DNA from 3 places in the Bradyrhizobium sp. SZCCHNR1043 genome. Region 1 is predicted to be linked to each of the others. Evidence: predicted binding sites of a transcription regulator. Region 1 holds the regulator's gene; each other region holds the start of a gene.
What was found. The regulator PhoB, encoded in region 1, activates phosphate uptake and scavenging genes when phosphate is short. The targets are predictions, from matches to a motif close to TGTCATNNANCTGTCAT.
Positions count from the first base shown of each region.

Region 2: a site for PhoB is predicted at 3,556-3,572, ahead of phnF (phosphonate metabolism transcriptional regulator PhnF). Genes of this name have one in related genera too.
Region 3: a site for PhoB is predicted at 4,228-4,244, ahead of QX039_RS18060 (alkaline phosphatase D family protein). Genes of this name have one in related genera too.

Region 1 is NZ_JAUEYN010000006.1:247,992-258,146, forward strand. It holds gene pstC (phosphate ABC transporter permease subunit PstC) at 1-717, shown strand, start outside; gene pstA (phosphate ABC transporter permease PstA) at 721-1,602, shown strand; gene pstB (phosphate ABC transporter ATP-binding protein PstB) at 1,599-2,420, shown strand; gene phoU (phosphate signaling complex protein PhoU) at 2,451-3,167, shown strand; gene phoB (phosphate regulon transcriptional regulator PhoB) at 3,184-3,891, shown strand; gene QX039_RS12810 (trypsin-like serine protease) at 4,037-5,353, shown strand; gene QX039_RS12815 (HoxN/HupN/NixA family nickel/cobalt transporter) at 5,525-6,646, shown strand; gene QX039_RS12820 (HupU protein) at 6,662-7,678, shown strand; gene QX039_RS12825 (nickel-dependent hydrogenase large subunit) at 7,675-9,114, shown strand; gene QX039_RS12830 (hydrogenase small subunit) at 9,348-10,155, shown strand, end outside.
Region 2 is NZ_JAUEYN010000002.1:332,121-342,275, forward strand. It holds gene phnK (phosphonate C-P lyase system protein PhnK) at 1-444, opposite strand, end outside; gene QX039_RS04085 (alpha-D-ribose 1-methylphosphonate 5-phosphate C-P-lyase PhnJ) at 437-1,321, opposite strand; gene QX039_RS04090 (carbon-phosphorus lyase complex subunit PhnI) at 1,318-2,421, opposite strand; gene phnH (phosphonate C-P lyase system protein PhnH) at 2,425-3,036, opposite strand; gene phnG (phosphonate C-P lyase system protein PhnG) at 3,036-3,491, opposite strand; gene phnF (phosphonate metabolism transcriptional regulator PhnF) at 3,610-4,335, shown strand; gene QX039_RS04110 (phosphodiesterase) at 4,372-5,214, opposite strand; gene QX039_RS04115 (ABC transporter ATP-binding protein) at 5,211-6,272, opposite strand; gene QX039_RS04120 (ABC transporter permease) at 6,278-7,063, opposite strand; gene QX039_RS04125 (ABC transporter permease) at 7,068-7,883, opposite strand; gene QX039_RS04130 (ABC transporter substrate-binding protein) at 7,936-8,943, opposite strand; gene phnE (phosphonate ABC transporter, permease protein PhnE) at 9,103-9,951, opposite strand; gene phnE (phosphonate ABC transporter, permease protein PhnE) at 9,948-10,155, opposite strand, start outside.
Region 3 is NZ_JAUEYN010000009.1:318,939-329,093, forward strand. It holds gene typA (translational GTPase TypA) at 1-839, opposite strand, end outside; gene QX039_RS18050 (Crp/Fnr family transcriptional regulator) at 1,236-1,997, opposite strand; gene QX039_RS18055 (response regulator) at 2,166-2,540, shown strand; gene QX039_RS18060 (alkaline phosphatase D family protein) at 2,586-4,157, opposite strand; gene QX039_RS18065 (TAXI family TRAP transporter solute-binding subunit) at 4,297-5,643, opposite strand; gene QX039_RS18070 (4a-hydroxytetrahydrobiopterin dehydratase) at 5,903-6,322, shown strand; gene QX039_RS18075 (YkvA family protein) at 6,428-6,841, shown strand; gene QX039_RS18080 (TAXI family TRAP transporter solute-binding subunit) at 6,971-8,149, opposite strand; gene QX039_RS18085 (hypothetical protein) at 8,299-9,306, opposite strand; gene QX039_RS18090 (NADPH:quinone oxidoreductase family protein) at 9,822-10,155, opposite strand, start outside.

The DNA.
Region 1 (10,155 bases):
TTGGTCACGTCCTTCATTGCGATGCTGATCGCCATTCCGGTCGGTCTGGGCATTGCGATCTTCCTCACCGAGCTGTGCCCGCAATGGCTGCGCCGTCCGATCGGACTTGCCATCGAGCTGCTCGCCGGCATTCCGTCGATCATCTACGGCATGTGGGGCTTCTTCGTGCTGGGGCCGTTCCTGGCCTATACGTTCCAGCCGTTCATGATCAATCTCTGCGCCGGCATCCCCGTGCTGCAGGACATCTTCGCCGGTCCGCCGTCCTATCTCAGCCTGTTCAACGCCTCGCTGATCCTGGCGATCATGGTGTTGCCGTTCATCACCTCGATCTCGGTCGACGTGTTCAAGACCGTCCCGCCGGTGCTGAAGGAAGCCGCTTACGGGGTCGGCTGCACCACCTGGGAGGTCGTGCGCAGCGTCGTCATTCCCTACACCCGCGTCGGCGTCATCGGCGGCGTCATGCTGGCGCTGGGCCGTGCGCTCGGCGAAACGATGGCGGTGACCTTCATCATCGGCAACTCGTTCCGGATCTCATCCTCGATCTTCGCGCCGGGCACCACGATCTCGGCCGCCATCGCCTCCGAATTCCAGGAGAGCGACGGGCTGCACCAGTCGAGCCTGATCCTGCTCGGCCTGCTGCTGTTCGTGCTCACCTTCTTCGTGCTGGCGAGCGCGCGGCTGATGCTCATGCGGCTCGAAGCCAAGGCGGGAAAATAAGCCATGTCCAGCGCTGATACGCTTACACTCGATGCGCCGGTCAATCCGATCTATGCGCGCCGGCGCCGCAGGGACATCGTGATCCGCGGCCTCTGCGTCGCCGCCGCGATGTTCGGCGTCACCTGGCTGGCGCTGATCCTGTTCACGCTGTTCTATAACGGACTCGCCGGCCTCAGCCTGCAGGTTTTTGCCGCCGACACGCCGCCACCCGGCTCCAGCGAAGGCGGCCTGCGCAACGCCATCGTCGGCTCCTTGATCATGACGATCATCGGCGTCGGCATCGGCGCGCCGCTCGGCCTGTTCGCCGGCACCTATCTCGCCGAATACGGCCGCAACGACCGCCTGACCTCGGTGATCCGCTTCATCAACGACATCCTGCTGTCGGCGCCCTCGATCATCATCGGCCTGTTCATCTATGGTGCGGTCGTGGTGCCGATGGGCGGCTTCTCGGCACTCGCGGGTTCCCTTGCATTGGCGGTCATCGTGATCCCGGTGGTGCTGCGCACCACCGAGGACATGCTGCTGCTCGTGCCCAACCCGCTGCGCGAGGCGGCGTCTGCGCTCGGCCTGCCGCGCTCGCTGGTGATCCGCCGCATCGCCTATCGGGCGGCGCGCTCGGGCCTCATCACCGGCGTGCTGCTTGCCACCGCCCGCGTCGCCGGCGAGACCGCGCCTCTGCTGTTCACCGCGCTGTCGAACCAGTTCTGGAGCCTCAACCTTTCCAGGACGATGGCGAACCTGCCCGTCACCATCAACAATTTCGTCCAGAGCCCTTATGCCTACTGGAAGCAACTGGCCTGGAGCGGAGCCCTTCTCATCACTCTGGCCGTGCTCGCCCTGAACATCGGTGCACGCATTCTTGGCGCCGAGAGGAACACCAAATGACCGAACTGTCCGTCTCCGTCAGTCAGCCCAATCACGCTCTTCACGGCAAGGCGCTTCCGGATGCGCCGGCCAAGGTGACCGCGCGCAACCTCAACTTCTACTACGGCGACCATCACGCGCTGAAGAACATCAACCTGTCGCTGGGCACCAACCGCGTCACCGCGTTCATCGGCCCGTCCGGCTGCGGCAAGTCCACGCTGCTGCGCATCTTCAACCGGATGTACGATCTCTATCCGGGCCAGCGGGCGACCGGGCAGCTGATGCTCGACAACACCAACATCCTCGATCCCAAGCTCGATCTGAATCTGCTGCGCGCCCGGGTCGGCATGGTGTTCCAGAAGCCGACGCCGTTCCCGATGACGATCTACGAAAACATCGCCTTCGGCATCCGCCTCTATGAGAAGATCTCGAAGTCGGAGATGGACGACCGGGTCGAGAAGGCGCTGCGCGGCGGCGCGTTGTGGAACGAGGTCAAGGACAAGCTCAACGCCTCGGGCCTGTCGCTGTCCGGCGGCCAGCAGCAGCGGCTGTGCATCGCGCGCACCGTGGCGGTCCGGCCGGAGGTGATCTTGTTCGACGAGCCGTGCTCGGCGCTCGATCCGATCTCGACCGCCAAGGTCGAGGAGCTGATCCAGGAGCTGGCCGAAAACTATACGATCGCCATCGTGACGCATAACATGCAGCAGGCGGCGCGCGTCTCCGACAAGACCGCCTTCATGTATCTCGGCGAGCTGATCGAGTTCGACGACACCAGCAAGATCTTCACTTCGCCGAGTGATCGGCGGACCCAGGATTACATCACCGGCCGGTTCGGCTGACGCCGACGACATTGCCTTCAGGAGATCATCATGGCCAGTGAACATACCGCCAAGGCGTTCGACAGCGATCTGCAGGACCTGACCCGTCTGGTATCGGAGATGGGCGGCCTCGCGGAGCGGCTGATCGTCGATTCCGTCGATGCGCTGGTGCGGCGCGACATCGCGCTCGGCCAGAAGGTGGTCGCCACCGACGCCGAGGTCGACAAGCTGCAGCGCATCATCGAGGAGCGCGCCGTGCTCACGATCGCCCGTCGCCAGCCGATGGCGGTCGACCTGCGCGAGATCGTCGGCGCGATGCGCGTGGCGACCGATCTGGAGCGCATCGGCGACCTCGCCAAGAACATCGGCAAGCGCGTCGCGGCGCTGGAGAGCGACTTCCATCCGCTGAAGCTGATCCGCGGCCTCGAGCACATGACCGATCTGGTGCAGTCGCAGGTCAAGACGGTGCTGGACGCCTATGCCGCGCATGACCTGCCGGCGGCGATGACGGTGTGGAAGGGCGACGAGGAAGTCGACGCCATCTGCACCTCGCTGTTCCGCGAGCTCCTGACCTACATGATGGAGGATCCGCGCAACATCTCGTTCTGCATCCACCTGATGTTCTGCGCCAAGAACATCGAGCGCATCGGCGATCACGCGACCAACATCGCCGAGACTGTATTCTATATGATCGAAGGCCAGCAGATCATGGACAAGCGCCCGAAGGGCGACATGACGAGCTTCGCGACGACGATTCCCGGTAACTAAGAGAGACGGTTCAGACATGGGCGCCCGAATTCTGGTGGTGGAGGACGAGGAGGCGCTGACGACGCTGCTGCGCTACAACCTCGAGGCCGAAGGCTACGAGGTCGAGACCGTGGCGCGCGGCGACGAGGCCGACACGCGGCTGAAGGAGCGCGTTCCGGATCTCGTCGTGCTCGACTGGATGCTGCCGGGCCTCTCCGGCATCGAGCTGTGCCGCCGCCTGCGCGCGCGGACCGAGACCCGGCAATTGCCGATCATCATGCTGACGGCGCGCGGCGAGGAGAGCGAGCGCGTGCGCGGACTCGCCACCGGCGCCGACGACTACATCGTCAAGCCGTTCTCGGTGCCGGAGCTCCTGGCGCGCGTGAAAGGCCTGCTGCGGCGGGCGAGCCCGGAGCGGCTGGCGACCGTGCTGTCCTATGGCGACATCGAGCTCGACCGCGAGAAACGCCGCGTGGCGCGCTCGGGGCGGCCGATCGATCTCGGCCCGACCGAATACCGCCTGCTCGAATTCTTCCTCGAGCACCCCGGCCGCGTGTTCAGCCGCGAACAGCTGCTCGACAGCGTTTGGGGCCGCGACATCTACATCGACGAGCGCACCGTCGACGTCCATATCGGCCGCCTGCGCAAGCTGCTCAATCCCGGCCGCGAGCAGGACCCGATCCGCACCGTGCGCGGCGCCGGTTATGCGCTCGATGATCGCTTCGCCAAGAGCGAGCAGGTGTAAGGGCGATGGGCGTGAGGATGAAGAAGGTGTGAGGCGCGAGCGGGCCCGATTGAGGAGATCGCGGTCCGCTTTCCGCCACGCCGCCGCCGTCTTGATCGTGTCTGCTTCGTGGCCCGTCACGATGTTTCGGTCCCAGCGGACGCCCTTGATCAAGACCATCATCATATCTCTTGTCATGCTGCTCGGCAGCTTGGCGGGCGCCCCGGCCGCCGAGCTCGAGGACGCGGTCGCGGCGGCAGGCAACGGGCAGCATGCGGCGGCGATGCGACGGCTGCTGCCGCTGGCCGCCAAGGGCGATGCGCGGGCGCAGTTCGACGTCGGCTTCATGCAGGCGTTCGGCTGGGGCGTGCCGCGTAATCCGAGCGAGGCGCTGGCCTGGTACCGCAAGGCCGCCGATCAGGGGCTCGCCGTCGCGCAACATTATCTCGGCATCGCCTACGTCAATGGCGAGGGTGTTGCCTCCAACTACGGCGAAGCCAGTCGCTGGTTCAGCCGCGCCGCGGCGCAGGGCTTCGCCCAGTCGCAATACATGCTCGGCCTGATGCTGCTCGACGGCCGCGGTGTGAAACAGGACGTCGTGCAGGGCTATGCCTGGCTGGTGATGGCGGGCCGTAGTGGCGTGCGATCGGCCGGCCGCGACGTGCAGCGGGTCAGGTTGACCGAGCCGCAGCGCGTCCAGGCCCAGAGCGCCATTGCGTCCTGGCAGCCGAAACCGGAATCGGCGGATGCGGGCATTGCCACTCCGCGTCCGGAGCAATTGCTCGGGCTCGATCGCCACATCGGCGAGGTCGTCGATCCCACCTCCTGGCCGGCGTCGTCGATCGGCGTCGTCACCGTCGCGCAATACTCGAGCGGCGGCTGGTGCACCGGCACCCTGGTGGCGCCGCGCGTCGTGCTCACCGCCGCGCATTGCGTCTTCAACGGCGTGGCGCAGGTCAGCCCCGGCAATGTCCGCTTCCTGGCCGGCATGAACCGTGGCACGCCGGCGGCATCGTCGGTCGCCGACAAGCTGATCGTGGCGCCCGATTTCGTCCCGACCCGGCACGACAGATGGTCGCTCGACCGCTCGCCCGCCGATTGGGCGCTGATCGTGCTGAAGGATGCGCTGCCGTCGAAGCCGGTGGCGGTCAAGGCGCTGACCCGCGAGGAGCTCGCGGCTGCGACCACGGCCGGAACCATCTCCGAGATCGGCTATGGCCAGGAGCGGCGCTATTCGCCGACCGGCCAGCGCAATTGCAGCGCCGGCATGACCGGGGATGCCCGGCTGTTGACAGTGCATTGCCTGGCCAATTTCGGCTATTCGGGCTCGCCGATCCTGGCCGAGGTCGGCGGGGAGCCGGCCGTGGTCGGCATCTTCTCGGCGTTCCACGAGGAGACCCGGCTGATGTTCGCCGCCCCCGCGAGCCAGTTCGAGGCGGTCGTGCGCCGCGAGATCGCGGCGCAGAGTGCCTCGGCGCGGTGAGGGAAGGAGCGAGAGAGACGAGGTCCCGCCGCTGGTCATGATCTGTGCGTGACTGGATAGCGGGTTGCCAAGCGAGAGGGCGGTCCGGGAAGCGCCACCCAGGTTTTCCTGCAGCTTTCGCCTGCAGCGGGGCCTTTACCGAACTGGCCTAGCTCTTGCTATAGTCCGAGTATGACGATTGTTCCAATTGATCATCCTCGGGCCGCGCGGCTGCTGTGGTGGCGGTCGCAGCCCGGCCGCAACGTTGCGCTCGTCGGCGGGCTGGTCGCGGCCAACGCGCTCGCCTGGGCCTGGGCATTCGCGCTCTACGCCGACCGGCCCGCCATCGTCGGCACCGCGATGCTGGCCTGGCTGCTCGGGCTGCGCCATGCGGTCGATGCGGATCACATCGCGGCCATCGACAACGTCGTGCGGAAGCTGGTGCAGGACGGTAACCCTCCGCGCGCCGCCGGCCTCTATTTTGCGCTCGGCCATTCCAGCGTCGTCGTCATCGCCACCATCGTCGTGAGCCTCATCGCCGGCGCCGACCTCCTGGATGAAGAGAGTGCGATCAGGGCGATCGGCGGCGTCATCGGCACGTCGGTATCGGCCGGCTTCCTGCTGCTTATCGCGTTGGCGAACCTCATTCTGTTCGTGAACCTCTGGCGCCGCGCCGCACAGCCGCAGTCCGAGATGGAAACAGCCGGAAACAGCGGACGGGGCATCCTCATCCGCCTGCTGCGCCCCGTGCTCCGCCTGGTGGGACGCGCCTGGCACATGTATCCGCTCGGCTTCCTGTTCGGTCTCGGCTTCGACACCGCGAGCGAGATCGGGCTTCTCAGCCTGTCGGCGACCGAGGCTGCGCGCGGCGCGAGCCTCGCCCATGTGCTGGTATTCCCGGCGCTGTTCGCGGCTGCGATGGCCACCGTCGACACCGCCGACAGCATGCTGATGGTCGGCGCCTATCGCTGGGCGCTGACCGATCCCGCACGCAAGCTGCGCTATAACCTCGTGATCACCGGCGCATCCGTTGCCATCGCGCTGGTGATCGGCAGCTTCGAGGCGTTCACGCTGTTGGCGCCGCGGCTTGGCCTGACGGGGGGATGGGCTGACGTCGCCACCGCGCTGGGCGGCGACGTCGCCAATCTCGGGCTCGTCGCGATCGGCGTGTTCGGACTGATCTGGGCGGTCGCCATGCTGCTCGGTCGCAGTCAGCGCGGTTCCGAGGCGACGCCCGGCGAAGCGCTTGCCAGCGTTCGTGCGGGGGCGCTAAACCCGCCGGCGATACGAAGCGGAACGCATAAGACGGGCTAGGAGCGGGGCCTCATGATGGTCGGCTCGGAGGGAACGATCAGGATGCTGTGGCTGCAGGGCGCGAGCTGCGGCGGCTGCACGATGTCGATCCTGGAAAGCGGCGCGTCCGGCTGGTTCGACGAATTGCGCCAATCCGGCATCGATCTGGTATGGCATCCCTCCGTCAGCGAGCAGACCGGGGACGAGGTGGTGGAGCTGTTGGAGGCGATCCGCGACGGTCGCGAGCGGCTCGATCTGCTGGTGCTCGAAGGCTCGGTGGCGCGCGGACCTGGTCTGACCGGCCGCTTCAACATGCTCGCCGGCACCAACCGCTCGATCTATCACTGGCTGCTCGATCTGGCGCCGCTGGCCGACTACGTCGTTGCCGTCGGCAGCTGCGCCGCCTATGGCGGCATTCCCGCGGCTGGCATCAATCCGACCGATGCGGTCGGACTGCAGTTCGAGGGCAGCGATATCGGCGGCGCGCTTGGCGCGGCCTTCCGCTCGAAACGCGGGCTGCCGGTGATCAACGTCGCAGGCTGTGCGCCGCATCCGGGCTGGATGATGGAGAGCCTGCTGGCGCTTACCTCGGGCGATCTGACGGCAGACGGCCTCGACACAGTCGGCCGTCCGACCTTCATCGCCAACCACCTCGCTCATCACGGCTGCTCACGCAACGAGTTCTACGAGTTCAAGGCGAGTGCGGAAGCGATGTCAGAGCGCGGTTGCCTGATGGAGCATCTCGGCTGCCGCGCAACGCAGGCGGTCGGCGACTGCAATCAGCGCTCGTGGAACGGCGGCGGCTCCTGCACCAAGGGCGGTTATGCCTGCATCGCCTGCACCTCGCCGGGCTTCGAGAGCGCGCAGAACTATCTGGAGACGGCGAAGCTCGCCGGCATCCCCGTCGGCCTTCCCACCGACATGCCGAAAGCCTGGTTCGTCGCGCTCGCAGCGCTGTCGAAATCGGCCACGCCGCGCCGCGTCCGACTCAATGCGACGGCCGATCATGTCGTGGTGCCGCCGGGCCGTTCCGGCGACAAGCGCCGTCCATGACGCGGATCACGGTCGGACCGTTCAATCGTGTCGAAGGCGATCTCGAGGTCAGGCTCGATATCGAGAGCGGCCGCGTCGCGCGGGCGGAGGTGACGGCGCCGCTCTATCGGGGTTTCGAGCAGATCCTTGAGGGCCGGCCGCCGCTCGACGCCCTGGTGATCGCGCCGCGCATCTGCGGCATCTGCTCCGTGTCGCAATCGATCGCGGCCGCCGCGGCGTTGCGCCAGGCCATGGGCATTGCGGCAGCACCAAACGGCATCCTCGCGAGCAACATCGCGCACGCGGCCGAGAACGCGGCGGATCATCTGACGCATTTCTACATCTTCTTCATGCCGGACTTCGCCCGCGATGCTTATGCCTCGCACGCTTGGCATTCGGCCGCGGCCGAACGTTTCGCGGCGACGAAGGGCAGCGCTGCCCGCGATGCGCTGCCGGCGCGCGCGCGACTGCTGGAGATCATGGGCCTGATCGCCGGCAAATGGCCGCACAGTCTCGCCTTCCAGCCAGGCGGGACGACCCGCGCGATCGAGCTCGGCGAGCGCGTGCGGCTCAGCGCGATCGCGGCGTCGTTTCGCGGTTTCCTTGAGCGCGTCCTGTTCGCCGACAAGTTGGAGAACGTGCTCGCCTTGTCGACGCCGGACGAACTCGACCGTTGGCGCGAGGGCCGAGCCGGCGACTTCGCGCATTTCCTTCGGCTGGCCGATGCGCTCGCGCTGGCCGACCTCGGCAGCGGACCAGGTCTCTTGATGAGCTTCGGCGCGTATCACGACTTCAATGGAGCTCGTTTTCGCGCTGGCGTCCGCACGAGCAGTGGCGAGGTCCAGGCTTTGCCGTCGGACGGCATCACCGAGGACGTCTCGCACGCCTGGATGCACGATACGTCGCTCGATCCGTCCGAGAGCCGCACCGTGCCCGATGCCGACAAAGCCGACGCCTATAGCTGGTGCAAGGCGCCGCGTCTCGCGGGAGAACCGGTCGAGGTCGGCGCTCTCGCAAGGCAGGCCATCGACGGTCAGCCGTTGGTCACCGCGCTGCTCGCGAGCGGTCGCAGCAATGTCCGCAATCGTGTCATCGCCCGGCTGATCGAAACCGCGCAGCTCGCGCTGTCGATCGAGCACTGGATCAAGGCATTGCGTCTCAACGAGCCGTTTTGCGAAAACAGCGCCAGCGCGGTCGACGGCAATTTCGTCGGGCTCGTGGAAGCTGCGCGCGGCAGCCTCGGCCACTGGCTCGCAGTGCGCTCCGGCCGGATCGAGCGTTATCAGATCATCGCGCCGACGAGCTGGAATTTTTCGCCGCGCGACGCCAACGGCGTTGCGGGCCCGCTCGAGCAGGCGCTCGTCGGCACCGAGGTCGGCGATGCCGGCGCGCGTGCGGTCGGCATCCAGCACGTGGTGCGGTCGTTCGATCCCTGCATGGTCTGCACGGCGCATTGAGCGCGCTGCACACAGGCAGGCGGCAAGCGGAAACAAGATTGTCGGTGCAAAGCGCGTGATTTCCGATTGTCGCGCGCGATCCACCACCGAAGGCTCCGTCGCTGCGATCGCACCGCCTCAAGCATCTGAAATCATTATGATTCAAATCCAGCAATGATGCTGGCCCGCATCTTGCTGTCCTTCTCGCCAGAACGCGATCAGATGATCGCCAACGCGATGTCAGGGGAGGACTCATGGGCGCGGCAACGGAAACCTTTTACAGCGTCATCAGGCGTCAGGGCATCACGCGGCGCAGCTTTCACAAATTCTGCAGCCTGACCGCGACGAGCCTCGGCCTCGGCCCGGTCGCGGCGAGCCGCATCGCCAATGCGCTCGAAACCAAGCCGCGCACGCCGGTCATCTGGATGCACGGGCTGGAGTGCACGTGCTGCTCGGAGAGCTTCATCCGCTCGGCGCATCCGCTGGTGAAGGATGCCGTGCTGTCGATGATCTCGCTCGACTATGACGACACCATCATGGCGGCGGCCGGCCACCAGGCGGAGGCCATCCTCGACGAGACGCGTGCGAAGTACAAGGGACAGTACATTCTTGCGGTCGAAGGCAATCCGCCGCTGAACGAAGGTGGCATGTTCTGCATCGACGGCGGCAAGCCGTTCGTCGAGAAGCTGAAGATGATGGCCGAGGACGCCATGGCGATCATCGCCTGGGGCGCCTGTGCCTCCTGGGGCTGTGTGCAGGCGGCAAAGCCCAATCCGACGCAGGCGACCCCGATCGACAAGGTCATCACCAACAAGCCGATCATCAAGGTGCCGGGCTGCCCGCCGATCGCGGAAGTCATGACCGGCGTCGTCACCTTCATCACCACCTTCGGCAAGCTGCCGGAGCTCGACCGCCAGGGCCGGCCGAAGATGTTCTACTCACAGCGTATCCACGACAAGTGCTATCGCCGACCGCATTTCGACGCTGGCCAGTTCGTCGAGGAGTGGGACGACGAGGCCGCGCGCAAGGGCTACTGCCTCTACAAGATGGGCTGCAAGGGCC
Region 2 (10,155 bases), on a different contig from region 1:
GACGTCGATCTCCACGCGCGCGAGCCATGACGAGGCGGTCTGCCTGATCCGGCCATAGTTATTCCAGCCGACCGCCATCAGCCGCTCGCCGACATTGGCGCCCGCCGAAACCGCCATGCGCAGGCCTTGCGCCGGGTCCTGATGGACATAGCCCCAATCGGTGCGGAACAGAAAACGGCGTTCGGCCTCCCCGAGCCCGGCAAGATCGCGCAGCACCCCGTCACGCATCCGATAGGACACGCGGCCAGCCGTCGGCGCCAGTTGCGCCGACAACATCTGCAAGAGTGTCGATTTGCCCGAGCCGGACTCGCCGACAATGGCGAGCACCTCGCCGGGATAGAGCACGAAGGAGACGTCGCGGCATGCCGCCAACCGGCCGTAGCTCTTTGCAAGCCCCTCGGCGACGAGCAGCGGCTGATCGGAGGCGCTGATCATCTCAGCCATGGGCGCCCTCCTTGTGTGGAGCGGCGCTCTGCGCGCCACGATGTCCGGACGCCTGGCGGCCCTCGCAGTAGTCGGTATCGGAGCACACGAACATGCGGCTGCCCTTGTCGTCGGTCACGATCTCGTCCAGATAGGAATGCTCCGCGCCGCACAGCGCGCAGGGCGCGTCGAACTTGTAGCGCGTGAACGGATGGTCCTCAAAGTCCAGAGAGACGACCGATGTAAACGGCGGAATGGCATAGATTCGCTTCTCGCGTCCCGCGCCGAACAATTGCAGCGCCGGGCAATTGTCCATCTTGGGATTGTCGAACTTCGGCGTCGGCGACGGATCCATCACATACCGCGCATTGACCTTGACCGGATAGGCGTAGGACGTCGCGATGTGACCGAAACGTGCGATGTCCTCATAGAGCTTGACGTGCATCAGGCCATACTCGGCCAGAGCATGCATGCGGCGGGTCTCGGTCTCGCGCGGCTCGAGAAAGCGCAGCGGCTCCGGGATCGGCACCTGATAAACCAGCACCTGCCCCTCGTGAAGCGGCGCCTCGGGAATTCGGTGACGGGTCTGAATCACGCTCGCCTCTTCCGTCGACGTCGTGGTCGCGACGCCCGCGGTCTTGGCAAAGAACTTGCGAATCGAGATCGCATTTGTCGTATCGTCCGAGCCCTGGTCGATGACCTTGAGCACGTCGTCGGGACCGAGAATGGCGGCGGTGACCTGTACGCCGCCGGTGCCCCAGCCATAGGGCATCGGCATCTCGCGGCTCGCGAACGGCACCTGATAGCCGGGAATCGCGATCGCCTTCAGGATTGCGCGGCGGATCATCCGCTTGGTCTGCTCGTCGAGATAAGCGAAGTTGTACGTCGGCGCGTTCATTCCGCAGCTTCCTTCAATTCAGGAGCGGCATTGGCCTCGGCGAATTCCAGGCGCAGCTTGCGCAGCAGGCCGAGCTCGGACTGGAAGTCGACATAGTGCGGCAGCTTCAGATGCTCGACGAACCCGGTCGCCTGCACATTGTCGGAGTGCGACATCACGAACTCCTCATCCTGCGCCGGTGCAACCATATCCTCGCCCAGCTCGCGCGCGCGCAAGGCTCGGTCGACGAGGGCCATCGACATCGTCTTGCGCTCGCTCTGCCCGAAGGCGAGACCGTAACCGCGCGTGAAGCACGGCGGCTCGGTGGCCGCCCCCTTGAACTGGTTCACCATCTGGCATTCGGTCAGCTCGACCGATCCGAGCGGCACCGCAAAGCCGATCTCCTCGGCCAAGAACTCGACCTCGACTTCGCCGAAGCGGATTTCGCCGGCAAAGGGATGGTTGCGGCCATAGCCGCGCTGGGTCGAGTAGCCGAGCGCGAGCAGAAACCCCTCGTCACCGCGTGCGAGATTCTGCAACCGCAGATCACGATCGGCGGGAAAGCTCAGGGGATCACGGGTGAGATCGCCGACCGGCGCGCCAACCTCGGCTTGCGGCGACGGCTCGATCAAGCCGTCCTGGCCGAGAATGTCGGTGACACGTGGCGTCGGCGCATTCGGCGCCTCGGCACGGGCCGGCGGCTCCGGCTCGGCGCCGGCCGCCAACTGCGGATCGAGCAGCCGATGCGTATAGTCGAAGGTCGGCCCGAGCACCTGGCCGCCCGGAATGTCCTTGAAGGTCGAGGAGACGCGCCGCTGCACCCGCATCGCGCCGGTGTCGACCGGCTCGCTTGCGCCGAAGCGCGGCAAGGTCGCGCGGAAGGCGCGCACCAGGAAGATCGCCTCGATCAGATCGCCACGCGCCTGCTTGATTGCGAGCGCCGCGAGCTCGCGGTCGTACAGCGAGCCTTCGCTCATCACGCGATCGACGGCAAGCCCCAACTGCTCGGAGATCTGCGCCAGCGACAGCTCCGGCACGTCGCGATCACCCCGGCGCTCATGCGCCAGCAGCCGGTGCGCGTTCTCGATGGCGCGCTCGCCACCTTTCACGGCGACATACATGCCTTACTCTCCTGCGGAAACGAGTCGGGTCGTCCGCGGGATGGCGACGATGGACGAGCCATCGACGAGCACCACATCGACACCACGCGGAAACAGCTTCTCATTGATCGACAGCCGCTCGAACAGGTCGGCGGGCGCGACCGTTGCACGGAACAATGTCGTCCCGTCGATGCCCGGACCGCGCAGCTTGAACGCCGGCCCTCCGGACAAGCTCGGCACCTGCAGGATCAGCGTCGTCGAGCGATCGGGGTACTCAGCACTGCCGAGCGCGAATGAATTCAAATCAGGCAGCGCTTCGGGGTCCGCCGCCACTGCAAAGCAGGCGAGCGCGGCATTGGCGACGATCGGCGCCCCGGTGTGAAACTTGAGCCAGGCGCCGACCTCGGGCGTGCCGGCGAGCGGCGCATCGAGCCAGATCGGCGTATCATGATCGAACAGCGTCAACGCGATCGCGGCAGCACCAGGCATCATGGACGAGGGCCGGCCGACATTGACCTCGACCTGCCGCACATTTCCCGGACGCGCCATGGCCTCCATGACGGTACGGAAGGTCGATTGCGCGGACAGGACATTGTCGGCGAAACCAGGCTGCAGATCGGAAGCGGCGGCAGCCATCAGCCTTCTCCTCGCACCATCGTATAGAAATCGACACGCGTGGCCGCAGCCTCCTCTGCGCGGTGCTCGCGCGAAGTGCGCATCTGCGCCTGCAGCGGCGCAACCACCTGCGTCTCGATCGATCGCGTGTGGCTTGGTGACTGGATCATCGCGTCACACAGCGCCATCAGACGCGCCTTGGCGGCGTCGCGTCCGAGCACATAGCCGAACCCGACCTCGCCGCTCTCCAGCCGTACCGCGGCGCGCGACACCGTCGCCTCGCCGACATTGAACGGCGCTCCATCACCGCCGATCCGGCCCCGCAGCATCACGAGGCCATTCTCCGCCGGGCGCAGGTCGCGATGCTCAGGCAGCGCGAGGCCATCGAGCCTGGCGCGGATGTCCGCATGCGAGGCATGCGCCAATACCCGCATCACCGCCCTGCGCCGGTCCTGCATCGCCGTCTCGCCGTCCATCTTCATCCCGATCTTGCCGATACGAAGTTGTCTATGTTAATAGACAACTTCGTATCGAAGCGCCATGACTGTTTGATGACATGGACGTGATTTCGAGGCCGGACAGCGGGGAGCCGCGATGAGCATGCAGGGCGCCGATTCGGGCGTGGCGCTGTGGCGGCGGGTGGCCGACGGCATCGAGCGCGACATCGCCGACGGCCGCTTCGCCGCCGGCACGCGCCTGCCCGGCGAGACCGAGATCGCCGAAACCTACCGCGTCAACCGTCATACGGTACGGCGCGCGCTCGCGACCTTGGCGCAGCGCGGCCTCGTGCGCGCCGAGCGCGGCAGCGGCACCTATGTCGAAGCGCCTCGTCTGTCATATCCGCTGAGATCGCGAACCAGGTTCTCCGAGATCGTGGGCGCCGGCGGGCGTGAGCCTCGTGGGCAGTTGATCGCAGCGTCCGAAGAGCCCGCAACGCGCGAACTCGCGCGCGAGCTGCGATTGAAGACGGGTGCTCCGCTGGTCCGAATCGAGGCACTGCGTCTTGCCGACAAGACCCCGATCTGCGTCAGCACGTCCTGGCTGTCGTCCGAGCGATTTCCCGAGGCCGGTCACATCTTCGCGTCGGTCCGCTCGATGACGGCGCTGCTCGCGCATTACGGCATTCGCGACTATCGCCGCGGCACGACCAGGATCACGGCAGCCATCGCCGACGCAAGCGACGCCGCACGGCTCGACCTCGCGATTGGGCGCCCGGTGCTAGTCGTCGACAGCACCGACATCGATGCCGATGCGACGCCGCTCGTCAGCAAGCGCTCGCGCTTCGCCGCGGAGCGCGTGACGTTCGAGGTCGAGAGCTAGACCAGACATCCATGGCTTTGTCGCGTCCTTGCGCGCTCAGTCGATGAGCGTGCCGTCTTGATTGAAGAACGGATGCGGCCCGTCGAAATCCCCGATCGGCACCTGATGCGTGACGACCGTTCCGAATCCCGGTCCTGGAAACCAGGCATGAAGGTGAAAGGCCGGCGGCTCGATCCGGAAGGATGGGGGTCGAAGCTCGGCCAGGTCGAGAGCGACGGCATGGTTCGGTGCCGGGCAAATCGCACAGGGAATGCCGGCAAACCGGGTCAGTGCCGCGCGGTGGACGTGACCGCATCCGATCAGTTGCACCCGCGGATGGCGCGTGAGGATGGCCGCGAGATCGTCGGCGTTGCGCAGGTTCTGCCGGTCCATGTGCCAGATGCCAGTGGCGAACGGCGGATGATGCAGAAACAGCAAGGCCGGCTTTTCGCTGGAGGCGGACAGCGCGGCGTCGAGCCATTGGAGACTCGCCTCATCGAGCTCGCCATGCGGATGGCCGGGCACGCTGGAATCGAGCAGAAGCAGATCGAGATCGGCCAACGCCACATGCCGGTTCAGCGGACCGGTAGGTCCACCATGGAGAGTGCCCGGAAACGCCGCGCGCATCAGCTCGCGTGAATCGTGATTGCCGGGCACGGCGGCGAATGGAATCTCGAGTTCGCCGAGAAGATCCTTGAGATGATCGTACTCGGCCGGCGACGGCGTATCGGCGAGATCGCCCGAGATCACCACCAGATCGAGCTTCGGCTCGAACCGGTTGAGTTCCGCGATGCTACGGGCCAGCGCACGCGCCGTATCGACCCGGCGGTAGGCGAGCCGGCCGGGCGCCTTGATGTGCAGATCGGAAATCTGTGCGATGGTGACGGGACGCCTAGTCATGCTGATCCGCCTTGCTCCGGCAGCAGACGAATGGCGCTCGGCTCAATCGACAGGCCGATCCGCTCACCCGCGCTGACCCTGATCGTATTCGGTGCGTCCACCGTCAGTGGAACGGCGGCGGCGTCGCGGACGATGATCCGCTGGCGATCACCGGCGAAGCGGACGCTGTCGACGAGGCCGGTCAGGCACGATGCCGCCGCGTCGACGATGCCGATCGTTTCCGGCCGAACCATCGCCACCGCCTTGCTGCGCGAGCCGGGCTCAGCGATCGGCTGTCTCCCTCCGGGCAGAACGAGGTGAGCGCAGTCGACCTGAGCCTCGATGATGTTGGCCGCGCCGACGAACTCCGCGACGAAGCGGTCGGCGGGCGTGAAATAGATCTCGCGCGGCGTCCCGACCTGGGCGATGGCGCCCTTGCGCATGACGACGATGCGGTCGCCGAGCTCCATGGCTTCGGCCTGGTCATGCGTGACGTAGATTGCGGTGATGCCGAGCGTACGCAACAGGCCGTTGAGCTCGCCGCGCAACCGCTCGCGGAGCGCTGCGTCCAAGGCTGTGAGCGGCTCGTCGAGCAGCAGCACGCTCGGCCGGATGGCGACCGCGCGCGCGAGCGCGACGCGCTGGCGCTGACCGCCCGAGAGCTGATCGATGCGCCGATCTTCGAGGCCGGCGAGGTTGGTCAGCGCGACCAGCTCGGCGACCCGCGCGGCGCGCTCCGGCTTGGGCACGCCGCGGATCTTGAGCCCGTAGCCGATATTGTCAGCGACGGTCATGTTGGGGAACAGCGCGTAGGATTGAAACACCATGCCGACATTGCGTTTCTCGATCGGCTGCCTCGTCAGATCCTTGCCGTCGAAAAGCACGCGCCCGCCCGCATCGGGTGTTTCGAGCCCGGCCACGATCCGCAGCAACGTGGTCTTGCCGCAGCCGGACGGCCCCAACAGCACCAGCGTCTCGCTCTGCGCGATGTCGAGCGTGGCGCGCGCGAGCGCGCAGGTCCCGTCGGCAAAGGTCTTGCCGCAATTCTCGACCTTCAGCGCGGCTCCATGCCGGGTCATCGGGCTCACCGCAGGCTCCCTCTCTCGCCGATCCATTGCATGGCCACCAGCAGAGGGATGATCATGACGAAGAAGATCAGCGTGTAGGCGGATGCGACCTCCAGCCGCATCGATGCGTAGCTGTCGGCGAGGCCGACCGGCAGCGTCTTGGTCAGCGGCGTATGCAACATCCAAGTCAAGTTGAATTCTCCGAGGGATAGCGTCACCACCATGAGGCTGCCGGCCAGGATCCCCGGCGCGGCATTGGGAACGATGACATCGATGAAGCGGCGCCATGGCGCGGCTCCGACCGACGCGGCGCCCTCATCGAGCGACTTGACGTCGATGGTCGCGAACACAGCCATCACGGAGCGCACCATGAAAGGCATCGTGAAGATCACATGGCCGGCGAGGATGAACAGCCATGAGCGACGGAAGCTGCCGAAGCCACCATAGGTGAGCAGCAGCGCCAGCGCGATGGCGAGCCCGGGAATCGCGAGCGGCAAGGTGATGATCTCCTCGACCAGCCGCGCCAGCCGTCCGCCGCGAACGTAGAGCGCGTAGGCAGCGGGAACACCGACCACGAGCGTGACCGCCAGCGTGCCCAGCGCGATCAGGATCGATGCCATGATCGTGCCCGCGTAGAGCTCCCAGACCTGGGCCACCCACTGCAGCGTCACGCCGGACTGAATGCCGCGGAAGTAGTTGACGGTCACGCCCGCGGCGATCGAAAGGCCGGCCGGCACGGCCAGGAAGGCGGCGACCAGAAGTGTGAACAGTAGTTGAAGGATGAAGATGACTCTGTCGCGCACGTGCCTACCCTGCCGCTGCCACCGAGCTGCCGGCGAAGGAGCGCGCCAATGCGAGCATCAGCCAGGTCATCAGGCCAAGGCCGACCGAGAGCGCCGCCGAGGTGGCCAGGTTTCCGGCCAGCGTGAACTCCGTGTAGATCAGCATCGGCAACACGTCGATGTTCGTGGCCAAGGTGAATGCCGTTCCGAACGCACCCATCGCCGTCGCGAACGCGATCGCGCCGGACGCGATCAGCGCCGGGGTCAGCGCCGGCAGGATCACGTCGCGCAGCACGGCCCAGGGGCTCGCGCCGAGCGATCGGGCCGCCTCCTCCAAACCGGGGTCCAGCTTCTGCGCGGCAGCCATAATCGTGAGGATCACCCGCGGAATCGAGAAATAGAGATAACCGAGGAACAGCCCGTAGATCGAATAGGCGAATACGAGCTTGTCGCCGGTGAGCCGGGACGAGACCTCCCCGATCATCCCCTGGCGGCCAGCCAGAAGGATGATCATGAAGCCGACCACGACGCCCGGGAACGCGAGCGGAAACGTCAGGATCGCGACCAGGACCGCGCGGCCCGGAAACCGGTGACGCTGCAGGAACAGGCCGGCGATCGTCGCAATGACCAGGGTCGCGATCGTGGTGGCCGCCGCCAGCGTCAGCGTGTTGAGAAGTGTCGCGCGGTAGCGCGGCTCGAGGATGATGGCGAGATATTCGGCCAGACCGTGCGGTCCCTCGGCGCCGGTGACGAGCAGCCTCGCCATCGGCAACAGGAAGAATGCAGAGGTGACGGCTCCCAGGGGCAGCAAACAGAGCCGGACGAAGGATTTGTGCGACATGTGATCAAGTGCACCTCCGCCGGATCGTCTCCGGCGGAGGCGCGGCGCTCCTTTAGCGAACCTCGGACAGGTAGCGGTCGACGAAGCCCTTTTGTGCGGCTTCCATATCGCCCCAGTTCACGCTCTTGGCGCGAGCGTAGTCGCTGTCCGGCAGGAACTTGTTCTTCACCGATTCCGGCAGCTCGATCGGGCGCGCCGGACGCAGATAGGCATTGGTCCAGATCGCCTGGCCCTTGTCGGAGAGCAGATAGTCGATGACCTTCTTCGCCTTGTCCTTGTCGGGCGCGTTCTTCACCTGGCCGACCACATAGGGGAAGACCACCGAGCCCTCGCAGGGAATGACGAACTCGAAATTGCCCTTCTCGGTATACTTCGCGCGGTAGGCGTTGAAGTCGTAGTCGAACAGGATCGGGATCTCGCCCGAGACGACGCGCGCATAGGACGTCTGCTTCGGCACGATCGGATCATTCTTGCGCAGATCCTTGAAGAACGTAAGGGCCGGCTCGAAATCGGCCTGCGAACCGCCGAGCGCGAGGTTGACGGCAACGGCGCCGACATAGCCGACGGCCGCCGAGCTCGGATCGAGATAGCCCACCATGCCCTTGTAGTCGGGCTTGAGCAGATCCTTCCAGCAGGCCGGAACAGGCTTGCCACCGAGCGCGTCCTTGTTCACGAACAGGCCGAGCGTGCCGGAGTGGATCGTAGTCCAGTAGCCATCCGCATCCTTCAAGCCGGCGGGGACCTGATCCCAGTTCGCGGGCTTGTAAGCCTCAAGCGCGTCCTGCGCCTTCGCCTTCATGCCGAAGGTGACGCCGAAATAGCCGATGTCGCCGACGGGGTTGCTCTTTTCGGCGAGGATCTGCGCCAGCGCCTGGCCGGAGTTCTTGTTGTCGTGTGGAATGTCGTAGCCGAGATCGGTCTTGATCGCCTTGAGCATCGAGGCCCAGTCGGCCCATTCCGGCGGGCAGTTGTAGCAGATGACGTCCGCGGCCTTGGCCGGCTGCCACAACGCGGCAACACACAGCGCGAGAAGAGCGAGAACGAGGCGGGTGACCTTCATGAAGACAGACTCCGTATTCCCTGGCACGGCGGCCAGTTCCGGAGCTTCCCCTAACGGCCGCACATGAAGGATTTGCGACAGAAAGTGCAGTGCACACAGCCAAAGCCGCACCTTGATCGTTCGTCAACGAACGATCGCAACCTTCAGATGCCGCGACGTTCAAGCGACGGCGCGGCGACCGATGATCGCAAAGCGCAGCTTGCCCGAGATCCAGTCGATCGCGGCCACCGCCACCAGGATCATCAGGATCAGGAACGACACCTTCTGCCATTCCAGCACGCGGATCTGCTCGGCCAGTTGTAGCCCGATGCCGCCCGCGCCGACGATGCCGATGATCGTCGCCGAGCGCGTGTTGGATTCGATGAAGTAGAGCACCTGGCCGGCAATCACCGGAAGAACCTGCGGCAGCAGGCCGAAGCGGATCTCGTGCAACGCGCTGCCGCCGGCCGCACGCACGCCCTCAACCTGCTTCCGGTCGGCGCTCTCCATCGCCTCCGAGAACAGCTTGCCGAGCGCACCGAAATCCGAAACCGCAATCGCCAGCACGCCGGCGAAGGGCCCGAGGCCGACGACGTTGATCCAGACCAGCGCCCAGATCAGCGTGTCGACGCCGCGAATGGTGTCGAACAGGCGACGCACCGGAAAGCGGAAGACGGCCGACGGGACGATATTCCTGGCCGCAAGCAGGCTGACCGGAAGCGCGAAGACGGCCGCCAAGGTGGTGCCGAGCACCGCGATCGAGAGCGTCTCGCCGAGCGCCTTGAGATAGATCGGAAGCGACGAGCCAGGATCTGGCGGCAGCATCATTCGCGCGATCCAGCCGAGCTGGCCGAGGCCGGACAGCATCCGCGACGGCGAGAAGTCGAGATCGACGAGACCAAAGACGAAGATGGCCAGAGCCGGCAGCAGCACGACCGGCGTTGCGAAACGTGCGGACAGGGACCGATTGAAAATATGCGGGTAGCGCTCGGCAAGCTGCTTCGCGTCCGGTGAGCCGGAGATGCTCATGTGCGGGCCTCCGAGCCGAACAGGCGGCCGCGTAGCCAGCCGGTGCCGATATCGATCAGGAACACCGTGACCACGATCATGACGAGTATGGCGCTGACGTCGGAATAGTAGAACTTGCGGATCGCGACCACGAGCTCCTGGCCGATGCCGCCAGCGCCGACGAAGCCCATCACGGAAGCCTCGCGCACGTTGATCTCGAAGCGC
Region 3 (10,155 bases), on a different contig from region 1:
TTGGTCAGGCCTGCGATGGCGACGATGTCACCGGCCTCGGCCTCGTCGAGCGGCACGCGCTCGATGCCGCGGAACGCGAGAATTTTGGAAATACGGCCCTGCTCGACGACCTTGCCCTCGGCGTTCAGCACCTTCACGGCCTGGTTGGGCTTGATGCTGCCCGAGGTGATGCGGCCGGTGATGATGCGCCCCAGGAAGTTGTTGGCCTCCAAGATGGTGCCGATCATGCGGAACGGCCCCTCTTCGACCGACGGCGCCGGCACATGGCGCAGCACCAGGTCGAACAGCGGCTGCATCCCGGCGTCCTTCGGACCTTCCGGGCTCTCGGCCATCCAACCCTGCTTGGCCGACCCGTACAGGATCGGGAAGTCGAGCTGCTCCTCGGACGCGTCGAGTGCGGCGAACAGGTCGAACACCTCGTTGATGACCTCGGTCGGACGGGCGTCGGGACGGTCGACCTTGTTGATGACGACGATCGGCTTGAGGCCGACCTTGAGCGCCTTGGAGACCACGAACTTGGTCTGCGGCAGCGGGCCCTCGGCGGCGTCGACCAGCACCAGGGCGCCGTCCACCATGTTCAGGATGCGCTCGACCTCGCCGCCGAAATCGGCGTGGCCGGGGGTGTCGACGATGTTGATGCGGGTGTCCTTCCACTGCACCGAGGCGGCCTTGGCCAGGATGGTGATGCCGCGCTCGCGCTCCAGGTCATTCGAGTCCATGGCGCGCTCGGCAACCTTCTGGTTCTCGCGGAAGGTACCCGACTGCTGCAGGAGACGGTCAACCAGGGTGGTTTTGCCGTGGTCGACGTGGGCGATGATGGCGATGTTGCGAAGATTCATGGTCGGTGTCTTCTAAGCTTTCTCAAGAGCCCGTGCTCTGTCCCCGGCGGGGCGCGCGCTTTGTTATAGTCGAATCAAGCTGTTAGCTTTACGACGCGCGCTCGCGAAACTCGTTCGGCGGCAGGGGCCGGCAGCCCCAAATAGGAAGCCCGGCCAATCGACCGGGCAGACCTCACGCGTTGCGGCGCAATATAGGCAGAAAATGCCAAAAAACAATGACTGCTTTCAGGAACGAGGAGCGGTTTCCGAGCGGCTGGCTAACGCCTCCGCGACCGCACGCTTCCGGGCGGCGCGGTAGAAGACGAGACCAACCACTCCGACCGGCGATCCCACGAGGACCAGCGCTGACAGCCGTCGGCTGCGTCTATGCGCGGAAAGTAAAAAACGCCTGCGGGCTCAGCCCGTCGCGGCCTGCTCGGTCGGATAGACGCCGCGCAGGACCTCCTCGAAATGGGTCTTCACGGCTTCGTTGCACAGGCAGGAGCGGCGCTTCAGCGCGTCGAAGTCGCGCACCATGAAGGCGCCGCGGCGGGTTTCGAGAATGCCCTCGGCTCGGAAGGTCTGGACGACCCGGCTGACATAGCTGCGGCCGACGCCGAGCAGCGTCGCCAGCTGCTCATGCGTCAGCGGCACGATCGGCTCGCCGTCGGTGCGGTCCATCGCGGCCACGATCCACTTCGCCGTCCGCTGCTCGATCGAATGAATCGCGTTGCAGGCGGTCGACTGGAACATCTGTGCCAGCATGCAATCGGCGTAGCGCGCGAACACGTTGCGGAGCGTCTTGGATTGCAGCTTGGCGGCCGCTAGGCGGGACAGTGGCAGCCGTGCAAACGGGCCGCCGAACTTGACGACGATCCGCGTATAGGCCGGCAGGAAGCCCTCGCTGACGATGCCGCCGACGGCGCCCTCGCGGCCGACCAGGATGGTCTCGACGTCGCGGCCGTCCTCATTGGGGACGAGATAGGACGTGAGCGCCGGCCCACAGGGAAAATGCACGATCTGCACATCGTCCCCGGGATTGTAGAGCAGATCGTTCGGCGTTGCCTCGTCCTCCACCAGATACGGCGAGATCAGCGCGTAGTCGGCCGGACTCAGCCGCAGCAGCAGGTTGTTGTGGGGCCGTTCCCGGTTCAGCGTGGTCACACCCTGGCTCAGCATCGTCATCCCCCGCGCGCAACGCATGTGCGTGATTCGTGCTCCTTGTGTTCACAAGTGCACCGACACAGGAACTCTGATATGCTGCCTTGGTTCCAGGAACCCGCCAGCGCACTCAAGAGGAGACGCCGGCTGCGGCGCCCATCCCTCATCCTGGAACCCGCAGATCCCATGACCAGCTCGCAATCAAGCGTGCCCGAGCTTTATCAACATGTGCTGGTCGTCGAAGACGACCCTATCATTGCGCTCGGATTGGAAGACACGATCACCGACCTCGGCGTTCCCGACATCAGGATCGCAGCCGACGTCGCGACCGCGCTCGCCATGATCGCGGAGCGCGCCCCGCAATTCGCATTGCTCGATGTCGGCCTGGTCCGCGAAAAGAGCTTTGCGATTGCCGAGCGGCTAACGGCGCTCGGCATTCCCTTCGCCTTCTCCACCGGCTATGGCGCCGACCGCGTGCCGGCCGCGTTCGCCGACCGGCCACGGCTGCCGAAGCCTTGCCCGACCGACGCGCTGGAGGCGGTGCTGCGCCGACGCGACTAGTTGCCGTCGCAGCACGCGATCGTCTTGCCGCCGAACAACGAGACCTCAGCCGAGCTTCGGATCGAGCGTGGTCGACCACAGCGCGACGTCGGCGCGATCGCGCAGGGTCACGGTCATCTGGCCCGTGGCGCCCTCGATCTTGACGTGGCCGAAGAACTGCATGCCGGCCGATGGCGGCAGGTTCTGCTTATCGAGGCCCGGCGCCTTGATGAAGCGCACCTCGGGGCCGAAGGTGTTGTCGAGCTCGTTCGGACCGAACGTGCCGGCATGCAGCGGACCGGAGACGAACTCCCAGAACGGCTCGAAGTCCTGAAACTGCGCCTTGTTCGGATCGTAATAGTGCGCGGCCGCGTAGTGCACGTCCGCCGTCAGCCACACCGTGTTCTGGATCGGCGCCGTCTTGATGAAGCGCAGGATCTCGGCAATCTCGAGCTCGCGGCCGCGCGCCGGGCCGTCCCCTTGGGCAACCGCTTCCGAGCCCTTCTTGTTGGCCGCGTCGTCATAGACGATGATGCTGAGCGGCATGTCGGAGGCGATCACCTTCCAGGTCGCGCGCGAATTGAGCAGCGCCTGCTTCAGCCAGCGCATCTGCTCCGGCCCGATGAAGTAGGACGCCGGACCATATTTGTCCTCGAGATTGGGACCGTTGGCGCCGCGGTAGCTGCGCTCGTCGAGCACGAACACGTCGAGATGCGGGCCATAGTTGATGGTGCGATAGACTCGGCCCGGCTCGATGATGCTCTCGCGCATCGGATACATCTCGTGGAAGGCGCGCGCCGCGCGGGCCGCGAGCAGCTGGATGTTGCGCTCCTTGTAGCTGGCCGGCAGCTCCTTGGAGGCCGACCAGTTGTTGGTGACCTCATGATCGTCCCACTGCACGAAGATCGGCACCTCGGCATTGAAGGCGCGGACGTTCTCGTCGAGGAAATTGTATTTGTGAGCGGCACGGAACTCGTCGAGCGTTTCGGCGACCTTCGCCTTCTCTTCCACGGTGAGGTTCTTCCACACCTTGTTGTCCGGCAGCTTCACCTCGGACTTGATCGGGCCATCGGCATAGATGGTGTCGCCGGAATGCAGGAAGAAGTCCGGGCGGTGCTTCTTCATCGTCGAGAAGGTGAACATGCCGCCATCGTCGGGATTGATGCCCCAGCCCTGCCCCGCCACGTCGCCGCCCCAGACGAACGAGACGTCGCGCTTGTTGCCGGGCGCGGTGCGGAAGCGGCCAAGCGCGGCCTCGCTTTCGACCGCGACATGCGAAAGGTCGCGAAACTTGACGCGGTAGAAGATGTCCTGGCCGCTGGGCAGACCGTCGATCAGCATCTTGGCCGTGAAGTCGCTTTCCGGAAGTGCGGCGACCGGAGGCAGCGTACGCGCGTCCTTGAACGACTCGGTGGTCGCCACCTCGACCAGCATCTGCGACGGCCGGTCGGCACGCGCCCAGACCACGCCGCCATCCATGCCAACGTCGCCGGACTGCACGCCATGCGTGATCTGCGGCCGGTCGGCGGCGCGGCTCAGATAGGGCATCGCCAGCGTCGTGACGCCGGCTGCGGCGGCTGTCGACAGGAAGCGGCGGCGGGACAGGGCTGTGCGCGGTCGAGGAATGCGAAGCGTCATGCGGATCTCCTGGTCGGATCGCGCGCGGGAGCAGGCGCGAGCCACGGCCCGGCAGACCTAGAAAAGATTGATGACGCTGGAATTACACGCGGCGTCTTGGGCAGTGCGCGACACCGCCGCAAGGGGAGCGTGGCAGACCTCAGGTGCCGGCGGCACGCAACTGCGCGCCGGTGCGCTGCAGATTGGCGGGCATGCTCATCAGGATGAGCTTGCGATCGGCCACCGCGTTGTGGAACTGCTCGAGCGCGATGTTGAACGCGGTCAACGCCGCGTGCTCGATCGCGCCGTCCTCGAAGCAGGTCAGCGTGTTGCGCAGGATCTCGTCGGCCTCGGCCTGGAGCTGATCGAGCTCCTCGGTCGAATCGCACTTGCGCGCGATCGTGATCATCTCCAGCAGACGATCGCGCAGCGAGGTGTTGATGGTGCGTTCGTCGCGCTTGAGATAGCCGGCGAACCACGCGCCGGCCGAGCCCATCGCCGAAAGCGCCATCAGGCTCCACCAGATGTAGTCGCTGTAGCGGTCGAGGAAGGTCTTCTCCTCGCCGTCGACGAAGGCCGCCGCGCCGGGATGGACGGGGATCGCGGCGTCCTTGTCGGTGTCCGGCGTCTCGATCTTGGCGGCAAGCGGAAATTCCGACATCAGCTGCTGGCGCACCGAGAACAGCTGATGCGTGAACGTCGAGACCGTCGATTCGGCGAGGCCCTTGCGTGCCACGATGTGGTGATTGAAGCTGATCGTCTTCACTTCATCTTCAGGGCGATCGGGCGCCCCGCCGAACGCGCCGGCCGGAATCTCGGTGGCCTCGTATTCGGGATGGTTCTGTGCGATGGCTCCGGCGGAATCGATGGCCAGGAAGGTGGGGGGGCCGCCCTCCTTGGTAGCGGCGGCGATCGCATCCGCCGTGATTTTGCTGTTGATGGGACCGGCCGCCAGATAGACATCGGCCCTCTGGCTTCGGACCGCTTCGGCGGCCTCGGTGATCGGGAATTGGACGATCTCGACCTTGCCGGGGTCGACGCCATATTGGCGCAGGATGACCTTCAGCAGGTTCGCGTTCGCCGGCGTCCGGCCGATGATGCCGACTTTGTGGCCCGCGAGCTGCGAGATCTTCGTGATCTTGGCGCCACCCTTGCGGCTCTTGCCCTTGCCGGACGAGGGCACCCAGAGGACGACGACGTTCTTGCGCAGCGTCGCTACCGCCTGTGCGTTCTTTGGGACCTCGAGGTCACCCCGCACGATCGCAAGATCCACCTTGGCGGCGGCCAGCGCCTGCGCGCTCTCGGCGGCGCCCTCGGTCGGAACCGGCCGCAGCCTGACGGAGGCGTGCGACTGGGAAAAGGCCTGGGTCAGGGCCTGGACGACCTTGAGGTCGTCGCTGTTGGGCGGACCGACCGCGATCTTGAGCACCACGGGACGCATCGCAAAATAGTAGGCACCCGTCAAAGCGCCGACGACCGCGAGGATCCCGGCGATGACGATGAACACGGCAGGGCGCATCCGTGAGCGCTGCGCTGGCGTGGTCTGAGTATCTACCAGATTCCGTCCTCCGGTGGTCCCAGGGCCGGGCGACGCCACCGGCGGCTTCGTCTGGCCACGTCGTCCTTCGATAGAGCTGAACTGTAGCAAATTTCTTGTCCGCCCGGGGTGACATCTGCGTCATGGTTACCACCGCACCAGTCCACCGCAGGATCGGGGCAGTTCCGAGCCCCTCCGGCATGGCGCCTGTGACAAGGCTCTGATCGGGATGCGTTTTCGGCTAGTCTTGGCAACCGGACACCGGCGCGATCCAGCCGGAGGTAGCCCCGCAATCGCCCGGACGCTGCCACGTGTCCGGTCGATTGCACCACAAGAGGAGATCGAGATGCCGCAACGATTGTCGGCGGAGGCACGCGCCACCGCCCTGCGGGAGCTTCCCGACTGGTCCGAGCTGGAGGGCCGCGAGGCCATCGCCCGCACCTTCACGTTCAAGAACTTCAACGAAGCGTTCGGCTTCATGACCCGGGTCGCGCTGGTCGCCGAGAAGCACGACCATCATCCCGAGTGGCGCAACGTCTACCGCACCGTCGAGGTGGTCCTCACGACCCATGACGCAGGCGGCGTGACCATGCGCGACATCGAGCTCGCCAAGGCGATGAATGCGATCGCCGCGACGATGCGCGGCTGAGGCCTTGGCGACGACGGCACGCGCCTTGCGGCCGGCGTCGCCATCACCACATCCGAGGGCGAGGACCGCGCCTCCAGCGCCGTCTGGAACCGGAGATCGGACATCATGTCGGATGCGACCGACTACAACGTTGGCTTCGAGCCCGCGGAGCGGCTGGCCCGGGATCGCGAGACCCTTCGCCGCCGTTTCTGGATCAAGTTCAAGACGGTTGTCGCGCGGTTGCCGTTCGCCGAGGAGCTGCTTGCGGCGTATTACTGCGCCTTCGACAAGGAGACACCGCGGCACGTCCAGGTCGCCCTGCTCGGCGCCATCGCCTACTTCGTCGTGCCGTTCGACTTCATGCCTGACGTGTTGCCCATCCTCGGCTTCACCGACGACGCGGCGGTGCTCGCCACCGCCATCCGCATGGTCGCCTCGAACATCACGCCCGACCATCATGCCGCGGCCCGCGCCGTACTCGCGCGGCTGGCGGCAGACAAGAACGCTGACGTCGCGAAGGACGGCGAGAATATCGGCTGACGGCGGCTTGGGCCGGCAAGCCGGGTTCCCGCAGTCAGCGCCTCGGAAGGGCACAACGGCAAACGACAGCAAAAAGCCCCGCGTTCGCGGGGCTTTTCTCCTGATGGGACCTCGTTGAACGCTACGAGCTCAGCGCTGGCCGCGCGCCTGGGCGCGGGCGCTGCCGGTCTTCTCGGCCTCCCAGGCCTGGTACTGCTTGAACAGCGCCTCGCGGTCGGCCTCGCTCGGCATCGCCCTGCCGGCGCTGCTCTGCTTCAGGAAGTCATCGAAGCGGTCGCGCTGTGCGCCTTCCATGGCATGGCTCTCCAGCCATTTGCTCGCGGACGGCAGCCGCTGCCAGCCGGCCAGCGGCGCCGACAGCGAGACCTCCTTCCACTTCGGATGGAACGGCGGATTCTGGAATGCCGGGAATTTGGTGAAGAAGGCATCGACGAAGGTCGCGAGCTTGCGATAGCGGTCGGTGTTCGGCGCCCAATTATAGGCGGCGAGCACGGCCGGCACCGCGATCGTGTCGACCTTCTCGCCCTCGGCGATCAGGTTCGGATAGTCCTTCGCGGTCAGGGTCGCCGGCAGGTAGTCGGTCTGCAGCGGTCGATCGTAATCGACGTTGACGAGATGGAAGCGCCCGTCGTTGACGAAGGTGCTGACCGACTTGTAGGGCTTGCCGCCGACCACGATGACGGCATCGAGCTCGCCGCGCTTCAGCTTCTCCATCGCGATGCGCTGCTCGATATAGGCGAAGTTGGCGCGCAGGCCCAACCGCTCGAACACCGTCAGCGCCGTGACGAAGGTGCCGCCATTCGGCAGGTCGACGCTGACCCGGCGGCCTTCGAGGTCACGCAGCGTGCGCACCGCGCGTGGCGCGATGACCTGCATCTCCTCGTTGTAGAGCTTGGTGACGTAGGTGAACTGCCGCTTGATGTCCTTGGCGAAGCCCTTGCGCTCGAGATAGTCGAGCGTGTCGGCTCGGACGATGCCGAGATCGACACCCTGCAGGAACAGGATGTCGGCCACGCTCTGGACCGAGCCGCGGCCGACGATCGGCAAGACGCGCAGATTGTTGCCGTCATCGAGCAGCGAGGCCAGATCGGCGCCGAACTGCACATAGGTGCCGCCGATGGTGCCGGTGATGAGCGTCACCGTGTTGGCGTTCAGCGCCTGCTTGGTCTGCACCGAGCCGAACTGGAAGATCGCCTTGAGGCTGTCGCTCACCTTGGCGGGGTCGAACTCGCCTTCCTCGGCGTGGGCAGCAAAGCCGCACGCTATCATCATCATTGCGGCTACGGCCGCTCCAACAACACGTCGCATCTGTCCCCCTCGATGTAAGGTTGGCACATGTTTACGAGCCGGAACGCGGGCAGCACCAAGTCTCACCTGGCGTCGCCCATGAACGGACTCGAAAATCACGCGTGAAACAAAAAAATGAAACGGGGCGGCATCGCTGCCGTCACGAGCGTTCAGTTCTGCAACTGATCGAGCCTGCGCTGCGCTTCGGTCGAGCCGAGCTGGGCGGCGCGGCGGTACCAGTTGCGCGCCGCAGCCGGATCGGCATTGATGTTGCGGATGTCCTTCGTTCCCAGCACGTGCGGATCGTAGGTCTGCGCAAGCATCAGCGCCGCGGCCGGTTCTTGCGCCTCGGCGGCGCGCTCCAGCAGCAGTCGCGCCGGCGGGATGTCGCCCGCCGCCAGCAGGCTCTTGGCGCGTTTCATGATGCCCGCGAGCTCGTCGGGATCGAGCCGGCGGACCTGCGCGGGCGGCGGAGCAGCGGTCACGGCGCCGAGGCCGGGTGCAACGATTGCCGATCCCGCGCCAGGCGAATTGATCGAGGATGGCTCCATCGCGCTCGGGGCCGGCGCGGACGGTGCCGTGGCGAAGCTCGGTGGTGCTGCAACCGGCGCGGGCTGCGTCACGCTACGATTCTGCAGCGCTGTCTGGTAGGCGTTGGCGATGTCGTCACGCGTCGGGGCCACGGCTGCCGTCTGCACCGGCGCCGCAGCAGCCGGCGGCTCGGGCGGCAGTCGCGCCGGCTCGTTCAGCTGCATGTCGCGCGCGGTGAGCTGCGTGTTGGTGGCCTGCGGCGGGGCCGTAGGATCCGGCGTGGCGCCGATGATGGAAGCCTTGGCACTGGCGATCAGGTCGCGCGTCGCATCCGAGGTGACAAGCGCGAAGAGCACCGCGACGCCGGCCGCAGCCACCACGGCGAGAAGAATCCGGGACGAGACCGACACGCGGCGGGTCCGCACCGGCCACTGGTCCTCGAAATGCGTGCTGTCGATCTGATTGCCGCTCTCATACTCAGAGAGGAACATCGGCATCGATTCGTCGTTTGGATAGTTGTCCTGGGTCGACCGGCCGAAACGATAGTTCGGTGGGCGCTCCTGAGGGAGTTCATCGGGGAAAGGCCTGAAGTCAGGCTCCGAAGGAGTTCTGTTGTTGAAACGCCCGCGCGTCGTCCGCTCAGCCATGGCCTTCATCCCCATCTCAACTTCACGCAACATACTTTTGGTCCCAAGCCCGTCAGAAGCTCGAGACACGTCACGATTGCCAGAGGCACCCCACTGCCGACAACTAATTGACTAATTGAATCCGACTAAAAGTGGACGAGAGCCGGCATGATTCTGGAAATATTTTGATCTGATTGTGGCAACGCGAGTGCGACATCGCACCGCACCAAATCCAGAAACGTCGAAATAACAACAGCCAAGCCCTACAATTTACCATGCCACAATGTGGCTCGGTTGCGTTAACCAAGAAACGCTCGTTTTCGGATTTTCTGCTTCCGGTTGCGAATCCGTGACGCCGGCGCGGCAACCCGCAGAACAAATTTGCGGCGCCTCGCAGCGCGAGGACGTCACAGCGACCTCGGGCCGGCTCGAGCAATCCGTCCGCGGAGCAGGCAGGGCTCTGCTCGGTTTGGTTGCGCGGATCAGGGCGAGGCTACCCCGGGGATACGCACCCCGGGCGCCTTCATCGCACGTCCTCAAGGGTGCAGGATCACCTTGCCCATCGCCTGGCGGCCGGCGAGCACCTTCAAGGCATCGGCGGTCTGCGCCAGCGGGAAGGTGCGGTCGACATGCGACGACAGCTTGCCCTCTGCGGTCCACCGCACGAGCTTTTCAAGGTTGGCGCGGTTCTTGGCGGGGTTGAGTCGGGTCCAGGCGCCCCAGAACACGCCGCGGATATCACAGCCCTTTAGCAGCGCGAGGTTCAGCGGCATTTTCGGGATGTCGCCGGCGGCGAAGCCGATCACCAGGAAGCGGCCCTCCCAGGCGATCGAGCGCAGCGCGGCTTCGGCGTAGGTGCCACCGACGGGA